DNA from 2 places in the [Clostridium] scindens ATCC 35704 genome. Region 1 is predicted to be linked to the other one. Evidence: predicted binding sites of a transcription regulator. Region 1 holds the regulator's gene; the other holds the start of a gene.
What was found. Region 1 encodes HrcA, which represses chaperone genes, less so after heat shock. Its sites were predicted from a motif close to TGTTAGCACTCNNNNNNNNNGAGTGCTAACA; they were not measured.
Positions count from the first base shown of each region.

Region 2: a site for HrcA is predicted at 7,155-7,185, ahead of HDCHBGLK_RS12655 (Hsp20/alpha crystallin family protein). Genes of this name have one in related genera too.

Region 1 is NZ_CP036170.1:3,292,913-3,301,469, reverse strand. Features, by position in the region: gene HDCHBGLK_RS16950 (Crp/Fnr family transcriptional regulator) at 1-186, shown strand, start outside; gene HDCHBGLK_RS16945 (helix-turn-helix domain-containing protein) at 183-1,235, opposite strand; gene HDCHBGLK_RS16940 (ABC transporter permease subunit) at 1,357-2,202, opposite strand; gene HDCHBGLK_RS16935 (ABC transporter ATP-binding protein) at 2,204-2,935, opposite strand; gene HDCHBGLK_RS16930 (hypothetical protein) at 3,101-3,394, shown strand; gene HDCHBGLK_RS16925 (lipoate--protein ligase) at 3,583-4,566, shown strand; gene HDCHBGLK_RS16920 (hypothetical protein) at 4,545-4,709, shown strand; gene hrcA (heat-inducible transcriptional repressor HrcA) at 4,896-5,939, shown strand; gene grpE (nucleotide exchange factor GrpE) at 5,957-6,667, shown strand; gene dnaK (molecular chaperone DnaK) at 6,707-8,557, shown strand, end outside.
Region 2 is NZ_CP036170.1:2,457,377-2,465,933, reverse strand. Features, by position in the region: gene HDCHBGLK_RS12685 (RES family NAD+ phosphorylase) at 1-815, opposite strand, end outside; gene rlmD (23S rRNA (uracil(1939)-C(5))-methyltransferase RlmD) at 1,038-2,420, opposite strand; gene HDCHBGLK_RS12675 (NYN domain-containing protein) at 2,441-3,376, opposite strand; gene HDCHBGLK_RS12670 (hypothetical protein) at 3,480-3,722, opposite strand; gene pcrA (DNA helicase PcrA) at 4,423-6,654, opposite strand; gene HDCHBGLK_RS12660 (DUF3783 domain-containing protein) at 6,651-7,049, opposite strand; gene HDCHBGLK_RS12655 (Hsp20/alpha crystallin family protein) at 7,254-7,673, shown strand; gene HDCHBGLK_RS12650 (4Fe-4S binding protein) at 8,293-8,557, opposite strand, start outside.

The sequences.
Region 1 (8,557 bases):
TCTTATCTGTCGTCACAGTCCAAAAAGGCTGGAAGCCGGCACTTCTTTATTCCATTTAACAGGCAGGAACTGGCAGATTATCTCTGTGTAGAAAGAAGCGCCATGTCTGCGGAACTTAGCAAGTTAAGAGGCGAGGGCCTCCTGGATTATAAGAAGTTCGAATTCTGGCTGTACGGCCAGGACTAATCATTAGCATACTTTTTGACCAGTTCCCAGAATTTTGGATTGTCGTGGAGAAACGTTAGGCATTCATCTGTTTTCATGGAGTTTGCCAGGCCTGCGGGGAAGTGGTCCTTCAGGAATGCCCCTCCATTTTCCGGCAGGTGGCGGTATAGCGGGGAGGCACTTATATCCCAGCTGGTTTGAGACGCTTCTAAAAGTTTTTGGAGATATCTTAGCGTTTCCGATTCATCTCTTGCCGATACGGCCAGCTGGAAGCCTGCCACATAGGAGTTATAGGACCAGAGGTCATATAGATGAGCGGTCTGTTCAGAGACTTGGGCTATATAAGAAGCTGCGTGCATATCCTGTTCCTTTAGCGCAATGTCCAGCATCATGAGAAGCGTTGACTGGATGTTGCCGGCGCTGCCGAGCAATTCCCGCTCCAGCAGTTCGGAAGCTTCTTCGAGCCTGTCCTGCTGAAGGTAGAGATTGCTTTGCAGAAATACATGATGGAAGAGCGATTTTGAAATTTCTTTGTCCTCATCCAGCAGTTCCTGCGCCCTTTCATACTCTCCACGGGCCATGGATTTGCTGATGATCATGGATCTGGCCAGGCCCCGTATCGTTGCATCATCACCGTGAGAAGCCCGTTCGTAAAGTGCTTCTATGCGTTTCTGGTATGGTCCGGCATCTTCAGCAGACAATAGATATAGGCAGCCTTCCAGCGTGGCAGCAGCAAGGTAAGCCAGGGCATCGCAGTTGGGATACTGGGCAGTCCTATCCATAGCAGCCTCAAAGCCGGCCGCGAACCCTTTCGCCTCAATCATCTGGCAAAGATCAGCGCAGAACTGATCCACCTCCTGCCTGCTTAGATCCTCCTGAAAGGAGAGCAGGGTATTAAGGTCCGTGCCCAAAAGTCTTGCCAGGGCAGGAAGCAGGGTGATGTCCGGATAAGAGTTCCCCGTTTCCCACTTGTGGACGGCCGGAGCGGACACGCCAAGGCGGGAAGCCACCTGCTCCTGGGTCAGATTCATTTCCTTGCGTCTGGTACGTATCATTTCATTAATTTTCATATCATAGTTCCTCCTATTTATCTGTGCATCTTCGGGTTAAGAATATCATAGCAGAGCCTCCGACTTCAGACAATGGAGGGAAAGTTAACTGACGGAACAATAAATGAACCAGCGGTTAATTTTATTTGATGTCGCGCTTCTGGAAACTTAACATTCCAATCAGCATGGCAGCCAGGAAAAAGCCAAAAGCCACGCACAGGCTTCGTACAGCGATGGCTTTATTAAGGCCTGCCGTGATGGCGTTCATATTCGTGTCAATCAGATAATTGCTCAGGATAATTTCTTTTCCACTGATCTTTTTGATCAGCATCTCTCCCAGCATCACGATCAGCGACACAAACTCCAGAAAACAAATATTAGCGGCAAGCGAGCCTCCATTCTGGCGGATCAGCATGCTGAACATTACGAAGATAGATACAAAGGCACTTGTCAGCAATAGTTCCAGTCCGACAGACTTAAGGGCATCCGGCCAGAAGCCTGCGTTCACATCCCCGAATCCCCACAGGATAGTTGCCGCAGCCATAGAGACAGCAGCATAGATAAAGGTGAACAGGATTCCGCAGAGAACGCCGGCAGCCAGTTTGGAAGCATAGATCTGGGAGCGGCCATAATTCTTGGAGGCAATGTTCTTGATGGTACCGTGATTGAATTCGCTGCCTACGAAAAGAGAGATGAGAACTGCTAGGATCAGCGTGGTATTGCCTGCAAAAAAGGTTACCATCTGACGGGAGGCTGACAGTTCCTCGCGGCTTGCCGGAACGCCCTCGGTAGTCACGTTGATTCCGTTTTCATCCATGGCCTGCTGCTTTTGTTCCACTTGCTGGGTCATCTGCTCCCCGGCCATCTTATAGGCAAAGTCCATTAAGAAGACGGTCCCTGCAGCCAGGGCCGCGGTAAGGATCAGGCATACCCAGAAGTATCTTGCCTTCCCGAGTTTGTAGAAATCGCTTTTTAGTAAGTTCAGCATGCTATCTTCCTCCTATTCTGCTTAAGAAATAATCTTCCAGGTCCATCTGCCTGGTACCGTCTTTGGAACTGCAGCGTTCCCACAGTTGATTTTCCGTAAATTCTTCAATTAACTTTCCGTGATGGATGATGCCATAGCGAGTCGCGAATTTTGACAGTTCTCCCAGGATGTGGGAGGAAATCAATACGGTGATTTTACGATCCCGGTTCAGTTTCAGGATTAATTCGCGCACCTCTTTGATTCCTTCCGGATCCAGACCGTTGGTTGGCTCATCCAGTATCAGAAGTCTGGGACTTCCAATCAGGGCAATGGCGATTGCAAGCCTTTGGCGCATTCCCAGAGAGAAGTCTTTGGCTTTCTTATGTCCGGTATCATCAAGCCCCACCAGAGTCAGAATGGCATCTGCCTGGGATTCGTCACGGATGCCTTGCAGTTTGCACTGGACAATAAGGTTCTGCCTTGCGGTCATACCCGGATAAAAGGCGGGAGATTCGATGACGGTTCCGATGGCTGAGCGGCCTTCCTTAAGTTCGGGACTTCCGAACAGCAGGATATTTCCGTCGCTGGGAGATGCAAGTCCGGTAATCATACGGATGAGGGTGGTCTTGCCCGCGCCGTTCTTGCCGATGAAACCATAGATATCTCCTTCATGGATCGTCATGGACAGGTCATTTACGACCGCCCGGTTATTATATCGTTTGGTCAGATGATTGGTTCTTAATATTGCAGTCATGAGATTGCCTCCTTCTGTACTAATGTATTACTGTATTATAAACTTAGTACAATAATACGATAGAAAAAGCGATTTGTCAAGAGCGGATTCACAAGTATTGTTTTTTCCTCTTATTAAAGGTATAATCATACCGTAAGTTAATATGAGATTAGCGGAGGGAATGCTATGAAGATTTATGACAAAGTAAATAAGGTAGAAGTGGAAGTGGACGGAACCAAGGGACTGATTCAGCAGATGAAGGACGGACGCCAAGTGGATCTGTATCTGAAAGAAAAGAAAAGCGACGAGGACGGATACATGAGTTGGGACGTGGAGCACTGGTCAAGCGTGGACGGAAAGAGATTCATCCGCTGCTATTCTCTGGAAGGCAGAGTGCTCAGTGAATCTACAGGGCACAACATCTATGACTTGGAGAATGATTTTAAGCCGGAAGAAGCGCAGAAAGTCGAATTAAGCTAGCGCCGTTGCACAATGATGCGAAGGCCTAAATGAAAATCACATAATATTGCAGTTTTATCAGTCAAACAGCACAATGCATGGACATTGTGCTGTTTTTACCTGTACTATAATGCTGTTATACAATTGGAGAAAGGGCTGGTGAAGAGCAATAAGGACAGCATTTATATATAATAATGAGGAGGGAAAATATGAATTACATCATATGGGCAGAATCGAATGATCCAAGATACAATCTGGCAGTGGAAGCCCACTTGCAGACATTGGTAAAAGAAGGGGATGTCATTTTGTACCTGTGGCAGAATGAGCATACTGTAGTAATAGGAAAGAATCAGAATATCCTGAAAGAATGCAGAGCCAGGCTTCTGGAAGAGGAAGGCGGCTATGTGGCCCGTCGGACGACGGGGGGTGGTGCGGTCTACCAGGATATGGGAAATGTCTGCTTCACATTTCTTGCGTCTCCAGAGATGTATGACTTGAAAAGACAGTCCGGGATCATCGCGGATGCGTGCGGATTCTACGGAATTGAGACGCAGGCTTCCGGCCGGAATGATATACTGACCAAGGAAGGACTTAAATTTTCCGGCAATGCGTATTCTAAGACGGCCAGCTGCAATGTGCAGCACGGAACGCTGATGGTGGACGTGGACAAGGAGAGGATGACCCGCTATCTGACGCCATCTAAAGAGAAAATGAAGGCGAAAGGCGTCGATTCCGTCAGATCCAGGGTGTGCAACCTAAGGGACTTGAACCAGGAAATCACGACACAGGGAATTATGGAGCAGATGGCGGAAAGTTTCCAGAAGGAATATGGTACGGCGCAGATTCTGAAATTAAGCAGGGAGGATCAAGAGAAGATCCGGCAGATCTATGAATCCTATTGTTCCTGGGAATGGGTATATGGACAGTCTCCGGCGTGCGAGATCATCCACCAGAAACGGTTCGGCTGGGGAGAAGTAGAGATTCAGATGCACTTGGAAAACCTCGTCATCAAGGAGATAAAGGTATATACGGATGCATTGGACATAGGCCTGCCGCAGGCGATCGAGAAGGCATTCAGAGGCAGGCGTTATGATCTGTCAGACGCCGCCACGGACGCGGCAGAAGGAGAATCCGCCATAGAAAGGCAGAAGCAGGTGAAGGAGGTAATCGATTGGATTGCAGAGATATCTTAATCCGGCAGGTAGACAATGCAGGGGTTCTGATCCGTTTGGGAGACACTTGCATCTGTACGGACATTCGCTGGGAGCGCGCCGGGTATCTGCAATCCATCTGCCCGCGGGCGGGAAGGATGGGGCGCGCTTTCGGGAGATTCTGAATGCCGCGCAAAATGAGGTGGGAATTCCCCAGGTCATCTATGGAAACGAACTCAGCCAGGAGTTAGTTATAAAAATTGTATAAATAGTGTTGACAAAAGAAAAAGGGAGTGCTAAATTAATAATCGAAGATGTTAGCACTCGAAAATGTAGAGTGCTAACAGCAAAATCCGAAAGGAGGAGGATAGATGGTATCAGAACATGGACTTAGTGACCGCAAGCTTAAGATCCTTCATGCGATTATCCAGAACTATCTGGAGACAGGCGAGCCGGTTGGTTCCAGAACCATATCGAAGTATACGGATCTGAACTTAAGTTCTGCAACCATCCGTAACGAGATGGCGGACTTGGAAGAGATGGGCTATATCATGCAGCCTCACACGTCGGCCGGACGCATTCCTTCGGATAAAGGCTACAGACTCTATGTAGATATGCTGATGGAAGAAAAAGAACAGGAACTGAGCGAGATGCAGGAACAGATGCTGGATAAGGCAGATAAGATGGATCAACTTCTAAGACAGGCAGCAAAGGTCCTGGCTAACAGTACGAATTATGCAACGATGGTATCTACGCCCATGAACAATGAGAACAAACTTAAGTTCATTCAGCTGTCCATGGTAGACGATGAGCAGATCATCGCGGTAATCGTGCTTGGAGGCAATGTAATCAAGAATAAGATTATTGACATTGACGAGCCAATCAGCAATGAGAATCTGTTGAAATTGAATATGCTTTTGAACACGACGCTGAATGGCATGTCTATCGAGGAAATCAATCTTGGATTGATCGCAAGGCTGAAGGAGCAGGCAGGCATACACAGCGAGGTGGTTGGAAACGTTCTGGATGCGGTGGCGGATGTCATCCAGGTGGATGATGATATGCAGATCTATACAAGCGGAGCCACGAACATCTTCAAGTATCCGGAACTCAGCGATAATCAAAGCGCCCAGGAGATTATCAGCGCCTTTGAGGAAAAGCAGCAGCTTAGCGAGTTGGTAACGCAGACGTTATCGCAGGAAGATAATACTGGCATTCAGGTTTACATCGGTGATGAGACGCCGGTCAAGACCATGAAGGATTGCAGCGTTGTCACCGCCACTTATGAATTAGGCGACGGCATGAAGGGAACCATAGGTATTATCGGGCCAAAGAGAATGGATTATGAGCATGTATTAAAATCCATGAAGCGGCTGCAAAGCGAATTGGATGAAATGTTTCATAGAAAAGAATAGGAAAGGTGGAAGAACCCTTGGAGAATAATCAGGAAAAGAGCCAGGAAGAAATGGTAAAAGAGGCTGTGGAAGAAGCCAAAAAGTCGGCCGGGGAACTGCCGGAAGGCGAGCCCGGGGAAGATCAGGCAGAAGAAGAGAACGCCAAAGAGGCTTCCGAAGACGAAGAGGTCTCCGATAACGAGGAAGAAGAGCCGGATGAGGAACAAGAGCCGGATGAGGAAGAAGAGCCGGATGAGGAAGACGAAGATAAAAAATCCGGCAAGAAGTTATTTGGCAAGAAGAATAAGAAAGATAAAAAGGACGAGAAGATTGAGGAACTGACTGACAGGCTCACTCGTCAAATGGCAGAGTTTGATAACTTCCGCAAGCGTACGGAAAAGGAGAAATCCCAGATGTACGAGATAGGAGCGAAAGATATCATAGAAAAGATGCTTCCGGTAGTCGACAACTTTGAGCGAGGGCTTGACGCTGTCAAGGAAGAAGACAAGGAAGACCCATTTATCCAGGGAATGGAGATGGTGTATAAGCAGTTAATGACCGTGCTGGGAGAATTGGGCGTTAAGCCGATCGAAGCGGTAGGCAAAGAATTTGACCCGAATCTCCACAATGCAGTGATGCATGTGGAAGATGAGAACTTTGGCGAGAATATCATAGCCGAGGAATTCCAGAAAGGTTATATGTACCGTGACTCCGTAGTGAGGCACAGCATGGTAAAAGTAGCAAACTAATTCCAGATAATTTAGAAAATAAAACAGGAGGTCTTTATAATGGGCAAAATCATTGGTATTGATTTAGGAACCACGAACAGCTGCGTGGCTGTTATGGAAGGTGGCCAGCCAACGGTCATCGCAAATACGGAAGGCGCCAGAACGACGCCATCTGTCGTAGCATTTACAAAAACAGGGGAACGTCTTGTGGGCGAGCCTGCAAAACGTCAGGCAGTTACAAACGCGGAGAGGACGATCTCTTCTATTAAAAGAGAGATGGGCTCTGATTTCAGAGTGACGATCGATGATAAGAAATATTCTCCACAGGAGATTTCCGCAATGATTCTTCAGAAGCTTAAGGCAGACGCGGAAGGATATCTGGGAGAAAAGGTAACAGAGGCGGTTATTACTGTGCCAGCGTACTTTAATGACGCTCAGCGCCAGGCTACAAAGGATGCAGGCAAGATTGCGGGCCTTGATGTAAAGCGTATCATCAATGAGCCTACTGCGGCAGCGCTTGCTTACGGACTTGACAATGAGAAAGAACAGAAGATCATGGTATATGACCTTGGCGGAGGTACATTCGACGTATCCGTCATCGAGATCGGCGACGGCGTCATCGAGGTATTATCTACCGCAGGTAACAACAGGCTGGGCGGCGACGACTTCGACCAGAAGATCACGGATTATATGATTGCTGAATTCAAGAAGCAGGAAGGCGTAGACCTGTCTGCCGATAAGATGGCGCTTCAGAGACTGAAAGAAGCGGCAGAGAAGGCAAAGAAGGAACTGTCTTCTGCAACGACCACAAATATCAACCTTCCATTTATTACAGCAACAGCAGAAGGCCCGAAGCATTTTGATATGAACCTGACAAGGGCAAAATTTGATGAACTGACGCATGACCTTGTGGCAAAGACATCCGAGCCGGTAACGAGAGCACTTTCTGACGCAGGCATTACCGCTTCCGAACTGGGCCAGGTACTTCTGGTTGGCGGTTCCACACGTATCCCTGCTGTCCAGGAAGAAGTGAAGCGTCTGACAGGCAAAGAGCCAAGCAAATCTCTGAACCCGGATGAGTGCGTAGCGCTTGGTGCATCCGTTCAGGGCGGCAAGCTTGCCGGAGATACGGGTGCAGGCGATATCCTTCTTTTGGATGTAACTCCGCTGTCACTGTCAATCGAGACGATGGGCGGCGTTGCAACAAGACTGATTGAAAGAAATACGACGATTCCTACCAAGAAGAGCCAGATCTTCTCCACAGCGGCAGATAACCAGACAGCCGTAGATATCAATGTCGTACAGGGAGAGAGACAGTTCGCCAAAGATAACAAGTCTCTGGGACAGTTCAGGCTGGACGGAATCCCGCCGGCTCCACGCGGAGTACCGCAGATCGAAGTTACATTCGACATTGATGCGAACGGCATTGTAAATGTATCCGCAAAAGACCTTGGAACAGGCAAAGAGCAGCATATCACCATCACGGCAGGCTCTAACATGTCTGATGACGAGATCGACAAGGCGGTAAAAGAAGCAGCGGCATTCGAGGCGCAGGATAAGAAGCGCAAGGAAGGCATTGATACAAAGAATGATGCGGACGCCCTGGTATTTCAGACGGAAAAAGCCCTGGGCGATGTAGGAGATAAGATTGATGCTGCAGATAAGGCTACCGTTGAGGCGGACTGCAAGGCATTGAAGGAAATCCTTGAAAAAGTAAACATGGATGACATATCAGACGCGCAGATTGCCGAGATCAAGGCAGGCAAAGAGAAACTGATGGAGAGCGCGCAGAAATTATTTACTAAGATGTATGAACAGGCCGGAGCAGCAGCCGGAGCACAGGGAGCAGACCCGAACATGGGAGCAGGCCCGAATCCGGGAGCAGGCCCTGCACCGGACGGCTTCCAGGGA
Region 2 (8,557 bases), 840 kb from region 1:
AACAAAACTATATTCTTACCAGTCTTAGAAACCGTACTACCATAAATAATTCCAGCGTATCCTAACGAAATATAATACTGAGCCATCGTTTGAAAAGGTAAATACATCAAACTTTTATCATCATTTTCATCAAGTGGCTCAAATATCTGTTCTGAAAGCAATTTTGAGTAAGTATACACTGCCCATTTAGTGAACAGCTTTTTAAACTCCTCAACATTCACATTATTCCTTGGAATAAATCCTAATGCTTTAGCTTTTTTGATACCTTTCTTAACCTGTTTCTGACCATAAGCCTCCAAGCCATCATTCAGTGCTATATATGTCGTTTCATCTGCGATTGTTAAATTAACTAATTTAAGCGAAGTGCTATTGGCGTTAAATTGAAAATGACAAAAACCAAACCTATCATTTAATTTAGCCCGACATTCCGCCTGTGCACATTCATGTATATCTGCCTCTTTTCCTATTGCTAAATACAGCCATTCTACTCCCGTAGGACTAAATCTATTATCTGACTTTATAAATTCTTTCTTCGGAATAAAACGCTCAAAATCAGGATTCTCATCTTCTCCAAGAACTGTACCTCTCCCTACGCAATAATTTTCAAGCTCTGAAACTAAAACTGTATTATATTCTATTCCAACATTCTTATTAAACAAGTCATCATAAACTTTCAGAAATGTGTTTTTCTTTGCTGATGCAATATCATTAAAAGAAAACTCTCCTCTGGAAAGTGCATTTCTGAACTCCTGCCATGTTCTCTTTATTGATTTTTCACTTTTTTCAATGTCACAAAAATCAAATATCTGTCCCAAAGCACCAATTCTCCTTAACATCCAATCCGCTCACTCAGCGGCAAAAAACATCTAATTCACTAACTCAATTTCTGACATCTAACTCACAGCCTAAACTATGTGAAAATCATCAAAATCGTCTCCGAGCCGGTGCGGTCGATAAGTTCTCACAGAGAGTTCTTCTTAGGCTTCGGCTCCTGATGCCAAATACCCAGAATGGCTTGAAATCAAGGCTTTTCAGGGCTATTTATCCTTAACCCTTGACATCAAGACTACGGTCTCAACATGCACTGTCCCGGGAAAGAGATCCACGCATCCCATCCGTTCCACCCGGTATCCTCTCCCCTGTAGCATCTCCAGATCCCTGGCCAGACTGGTAGGCTTGCATGCAATATACACCATCCGCTCCACGCCAAAGTTGGTAATTTTCTCAAGCGCCTTGGGATGTACGCCGTCTCTTGGCGGGTCAAGGATAATAACATCCGGCACCTCGCCCAGTTCGTCGATGACCTTCAAAACGTCTCCTGCCCAGAAGGTACAATTATCCAGGCCATTTAGCGCCGCATTTTCCCTTGCAGCCTCCACCGCCTCCTCGACAATCTCCACGCCTACGACCTTCTTTGCCACAGGAGCCACGATCTGGGCAATGGTACCTGTCCCGCTGTACAGATCAAAGAGAACCTTGTCTTTGGTCTCTCCGATATACTCCCTGGTCTTCTCATATAGAACCTCCGCCCCAAGGGAATTGGTCTGGAAGAAGGAAAATGGCGTAATCTTGAATTTCAGTCCCAGCAGTTCTTCATAGAAAAAGTCCTGCCCGTAAAGAATCTCGGTCCCATCATCCTTTACCACGTCCGCTAGGCTATCGTTCTTCGTATGCAGTATGCCGGCGATCTTTCCGTCCAGTTCAAGAGAAAGCAGTTGGCTGACCCACTGATTTCCACCTGCTTCTTCAATAAAGTTATGTTCTGTCGTTGTCACGATATCGATCAGGATCTCCCCGGTCTTTACGGCCTTTCTGACCAGCAGATGACGGAAATATCCTATATGGCGCATACGATGGTAGTAAGGAAGCCCCGTCTCTCTGGCAAAACCCAGGGTACATGCCAATATTTTCCGATAGTCTTCATCTACGATTCGGCATTCCATTACATTCACAATATCATGGAAACTGCCTCTTTTATGCATTCCCAAAGCCAGCGGCCCATCCTTATACTCATCGCCAAACGAGAATTCCATCTTATTGCGGTAGGCCTCCTTTACAGGGCTCGGCATGATTCCTTCCCAGCAGTAATCTCCCTCAACTGCCTCATCCATCATAGCCTTCACCTGTGCTTCTTTCATCTTAAGCTGCTCTTCATAGGGAAGATTCTGATAAGTACATCCCCCGCATTGTCCAAAATGAGGACAGGAGGGAGCAATCTCCGAAGGTGAAGGCTCCAGCACTTCCAGCAGCCTTCCTTCTGCCTTTCCTTTTCTTATCTTATTGACGGAAAAACGGACCTTCTGACCCGGAATTCCATTTTTCACAATTACATATCTTTCTTCTTCAGGTAGGAATACCTTCCCCTTATTTGGAAAGTCTACTGATTCAATGATTCCTTCGTATACCTGCCCATTTTTCATGCCGTAATTCTCCTCTATCCTTACTTGATATATTTTGCTTTCAATATGGTGCCGACCTGTTCCACCTTAATATGTTCTATGCTCTTAACATACTGATTCAACTGGGCATATCCATAATCGCTGATCTTAAAATCCTTATATTTTTCATACACTTTATTTCCAAGGGTGCTGAGTTCTATGCCGTCTTTTCCAGCCTTCTTCACAATATAAACCACATATCCGTCAATGTCTTCTTTCATACCCCAGTCTTCCCGCAAGGCTACGGACACGATATTTCCATGCTTGACCAGCTGAATTCTGGTGAATTCCTCCAGGAATTTTGACAGCATGTTATAGCCATAGCTACGAACGTCAAAGTCTGGATACAGGCTAACCAGGCGGCTTCCTACCTCGCCCAGGCCCGTAGCCTTATTGCTGTCCTGGTTCTCAATGATCATCTTGATGATCGCGTCTTCGATCTCGATCTTCTCCCGGCCCAGCGTATCCTGGGTATCCTCGGTCTTCGGGCTTCCCGGCTCCTGCTCATTTAACAGGTTCTCAAGAATTGTAAATTTATCACATGCCTTTCTGAATGGCTCCGGCGTCTTGTTCTCACCCATGCCGATCACCATCTTTCCGCTCTCCCTGATGCGGCTTACCAGCCTGGTAAAGTCGCTGTCACTGGACACGATGCAGAATCCATCCACATCATTCGTGTACAAAATATCCATGGCATCTATAATCATGGCAGAATCTGTCGCATTTTTCCCCTGGGTATAACTGAACTGCTGAATTGGCGTTATGGAATTGGTCAGCAGTTCTTCCTTCCAGCTGGAATTCTGCGTGCTCGTCCAGTCTCCATATATCCTTTTGTATGTGATAACCCCATATTTAGACAACTCTGTCAATATAGGCTTGATATACTTGGCAGATACGTTGTCCGCATCTATCAATAGTGCATAACATTGCTCGTCCATCTTTTTCTCCTTCCAAGATAAAAGCAGGCAAGAGGCCCTTCTAACACCAGTTAGGCTTCCAACCTGCTTCCTCTATTGCGTTCTCAGGCTATTCCGTTAACCCTTATACCTGATCATCATCATTGAAAAAATCATCGTCGAAATCATCTTCAAAGTCTTCTTCAAAGTCTTCCAGATAATCCGGTGTAAAGAAACAATATACGGCGTAAGCAATCGCTGCAATTCCAGCAACTGCTCCTACGATTGCCAAAATCCAAAGAACAGTCTTACAATGGCTGTCTTCTTCCTTTTTATTCACCAGCTCGCTTAATTTTGTTGCTGCAATGATATCCTCTACTTTACTCATGCTCCCACATCCTTTCTGCTATCATAGCAAGTTCAAATATTGTATTTATTATAACACTATCATTTTGAGATTACTATATATTTATGCCAAAATCAATAATTTTTATCCGACACATACTTTCTCAAAAACCTATTGACATCTCATTCTGTAACTTCTATTATTACAGTATGGCTGTAACCTTTTTTTAACGAAAAGGATGCTTTTTCCTCTTTTCATGGCGACGATAATCTTCACTGCTGCCTGCAGTGCGAAAACCGGCACCGACACTAAAAAGCACCGGCAAATAACGCTGCGAAGAATGAAACCGCAAAAAATGACACACGGCAGCAGCCACAGGAAAAAGACTCTGACAACATAAAATTAAAGACTTTGAGCGGATATGAGATGGACTCCAAGGGCCTTTTCACACAATCAGAACTAACCGTTATAAATGTGTGGAATGCTTCCTGCACTTCCTGCGCAAAAGAAATGGGAATGCTGGAGTCGCTGAGCCATCAACTATACCCAGCTGCTGGATTCCGAGGCATTCAGCCAGTTATACCATCTTCAGGAAGCCTATGTCGGAGGTCATCCGGCAGACTGTACCGTAGGCTGAGGGTTCTGATAACAGCCGGCAGCTGTTCAGAAACCATGGATACATTATTGACACAAGAAAGCGATGCCGTCTCCTCCAGAGCGGCACCGCCTTCGTCTTTTATATCTATACTTTCTGTAATCTTGCATATGTCGCAAACATCTTCTTCGTCCCCGGCCCGTCGAAATCAACCGTCACTTCATAATCTCTTCCGCCTTCCACAATCGCCGTTACCGTTCCTTCCCCGAACTTCATATGCCGCACTCGGTCGCCTACGCCATACCCTGGTCCGTCCCCGGCCGGAGTGCCAAACTGTCTGGCCGGCTTAGGTGCTGTAAATGCCTTCGTCCGAAATGCCTGCCTGGCCTGCATATACGCTGCCTGCTTGGCGGGTTCTTCTTTTTCCTTCTCAAAGACCGCCCCTGTGGACAATAGTTCCATGGGTATTTCTTTTAGGAAACGGGACATCTTGTTATACTGCGTCTCTCCCCGGATCATCCGGCTCCTTGCGCAGGTAAGCGTCAGCGCCTTCTCTGCCCTGGTTATTCCCACATAGCAGAGTCTTCGCTCCTCTTCCACTTCTTCCGGGTCATCTGCCGTAATGGTCATATAACTTGGGAATATTCCGTCTTCCAGCCCTGCCAGATATACATGTGGGAACTCCAGCCCTTTTGCGCTGTGCAGGGTCATCAGCACCACATAGTCGCTATTTTCATCCAGGCTGTCAATATCCGCCACCAGGGCAACCTCCTCCAGGAATCCGCTCAAAGTGGACGGTTCATTCATTTCCTCACAGGTATCCTCATAGGCCACGATCTTACTCATCAACTCGTCGATATTCTCGATCCTTGCCTCTGCTTCTTCGCTGTCTTCAGCCTCAAGGCTCTCTACATAGCCGGTCTCTTCAATAATCTCTTTCATCAGTCTGGAAATGCTCATCTCCTGCGCATCCGTCTTAAAATGCTCAATCAGCGCCACGAAGGATTCCAGTTTTGACGCCCCTCTGCCAATGTTGGGAATCAGATCCACGGCCCGCAGAGCCTCATAGAATCCCACCTCATGCCGGACGGCGTATTCCTGCACCCGGTTAATGCTGGTAAGTCCGATTCCCCTCTTGGGTACGTTGATAATACGGCGCACCGCCAGGTCATCCTGGCCGTTATCTACCGTCTTCAGATAGGACAGCAGGTCTTTGATCTCTCTTCTTGCGTAGAAATTGATGCCGCCCACGATCTTGTAAGGAATATTAGCGTTCACGAACTTTTCTTCAAAGATACGGGACTGCGCGTTTGTCCTGTATAAGATAGCATTGTCATTGTATGTACATTCGCCCCGGTCCACATGCTCCCGGATATCTCCCACGATATATTCCGCCTCGTCGTATGCCGTATCGAACTGGCGGAATTCCAGCTTCTCGCCGTCCCCGTTGTCCGTCCACAAGGTCTTATCCTTACGCCCGCGGTTATTGCGGATGACCGCGTTGGCAGCATTCAGAATGTTGCTGGTAGAGCGATAGTTCTGCTCCAGCTTGATCACTTTAGCATCCTCGAACACATGCTCAAAATTCAGGATATTCTTGATATTGGCTCCCCGGAACTTATAGATAGACTGGTCGTCATCGCCTACTACGCACAGGTTGCGGTACTTCGAAGCCAGCAGCCGGATCAGTTCAAACTGGACCGTATTCGTATCCTGATACTCATCCACCATGATATAACGGAAACGTTCCTGGTAATATTCCAGCATATCTGCCTGCGTCTGGAAGAGTTGGACCGTCTTAACAAGAAGGTCATCAAAATCCAGGGCATTGTTGGCCCTCAACTGCTTCTCATATTCCTCATACACCTCAGCGATCTTCTTCTGGCTGAAATCGCCTTCTGCACGGATTCGAAATTCTTCCGGCGTAATCAGTTCATCCTTGGCATGAGAGATGGTGCTAAGCAATGCTCTTTCCTTAAAAATCTTCGTATCAATCTGAAGCAGCTTGCATACGTCTTTCATCAGCGTCTTCTGGTCATCGCTGTCATAAATGGTAAAGTTATTATCATAGCCCAGCAGATCGATATGTCTTCGGAGGATCCGCACGCAAGTGGAATGGAACGTGCTTACCCAGATGCTCTCCGCGCCGAATCCTACCAGTTTGTCCACACGCTCCCTCATCTCGCCTGCCGCCTTGTTGGTAAAGGTTATAGCCAATATATTCCAGGGATTTACTCCCTGCTCTTCTATCAAATATGCGATTCTGTGGGTCAGCACTCTGGTCTTTCCCGAGCCTGCCCCGGCAAGTATCAGAAGCGGGCCTTCTGTATGAAGCACCGCCTCTTTCTGCTGTTCATTCAATGTATCGTATATACTCAATCTTCCTGTTTCCTTTCTTCCTTCCTCTGTTTCATATACTCATGCTCTTTCTGTATCTCATCATGAAGCGCAAGAGACGTCCATTCCTGGTTGGTCTCAGTCACCATGGCTTTCAGTCCAACCTGTAACTTCTCCTTCTTCATCAGGAATAATGCCTTGTCTAGCATGTCCTCTGTCGCGGCATGCATGACCAGCATCTCTTCCGGAAAACCTTCTCCTTCATATTGCGCAGTCTCCTGCTCCTGACTGCTTGACCCCGCCAGTACGCCTATGGGAACCTCATACTCTTCTTTATCCACATGGCGTATCTTATATCCAAGAAACCCAAAGATCATGGCAATCTGCTTTCCCTTTTTCGTGCCTTTCAAATTATAACATAATACGGTAGATTTCATATATGTTTTTACCTCCGCCAAAAAGTCTGTTTCTATTATAAGTTCTTTGGAGAAGAAGTGCAAGGCAGATATTTGATGGCAAATTTTGTCGCCCGCTTTTTAAAAAATTAGCACTCATCTATTGACAGTGCTAATTATATCTGTTATATTACTTGTAGAACAAGTAAAACAAACAGCATTCACATAGAAAAGGAGAGATGACTTATGTTGATGCCTAGTATTTTTGGAGATAGTTTATTTGAAGACTTTATGGATTTTCCATTCCGCAGGCATGCATCCAGTAGTGTAATGAAGACAGACGTAAAGGATGCCGGGGACCATTACGAGTTGGACATTGATATGCCGGGCTTTGACAAAAAGGATATCAAGGCAGAACTTAAAGATGGCTATATGACCATCAGCGCAACGACAGATAAGAATACGGATGAAAAAGATAAAGACGGCAAGTACATCCGCCGTGAACGCTACTATGGCTCTTGCAGCCGGAGCTTCTACGTCGGTGAGAATGTAGAGGAAAGCAACATCAAGGCTAGATTTGAAAATGGAATCTTGAAACTTTCCGTGCCAAAGAGTGAAGATATGAAGGCAATCGAAAATAATAAGTATATTGCGATTGAAGGATAATCCCCCTCACGAAAAGGCCTGGCAGCCCAACATGCTGCCGGGTCTTTTTCTATCATCCGCTTTAACTATGCTGCAATGTTGCCTCCACAAGTACTGTCTTCTCTTTCCCGAATTCTTCTTTTCGCAGCATCCTGAACGCAGCACAGGGCTATCATACTTAAGAATATTCAAAAAGACAGTACGGCTAATTCATTGTACAGCCCATCTTCACTTCCAAATATATTAATGATCTTAAGCGAAAAGATTTGGTGTGAAACAGATAGTATGAGGCAAGCAATGCCGATACGATCTGGACGATAATCGTCGCAAGGCCCCTTCAAGTACAAGACAACAAAAAAAGGCTGCGGCTTTTTCGTGCATGGTCTTCACGAAAAAACTACAACCATATTTCTAAATCATTATATCATGTTCTAAATGGCTTTTTAAGTTATAAAGTAACCAAAGTTTCCCTCTGCTATATATGTGCATATTTCACAAATCTTACTCTGCATCTTTGTCTATATAATCCAATTTTTCCGGCAGTGTCGTCGAATGCCGGGGCATGAACCCAGAAGCGACGGCACAGATCGTGCAGCTGACACTGCTTTTAACATCTCTAACATTTCCCTTCTTGAACTTTCTAAGGTAAGAACAACTCATTCTCCTTATGGCCGCTGCATGCTTTCTTCATCTTTTGAGACGCAGCAAGCAGCATTACCTTTCCAAGCGTCCTTGCCCCATAGGGGCAGATCGCCACGCAGCGCATGCAGGAGATGCACTTCTTATCATCTACCGTTGACGGCGCATCCTTCGGGATTGCCCCTACCGGACATTCCGCCGCGCATTTGCCGCAGCTGGTGCACTTGCTCCTTGCTTTTGGCTTAAAGGGTACCCCATTATATTCC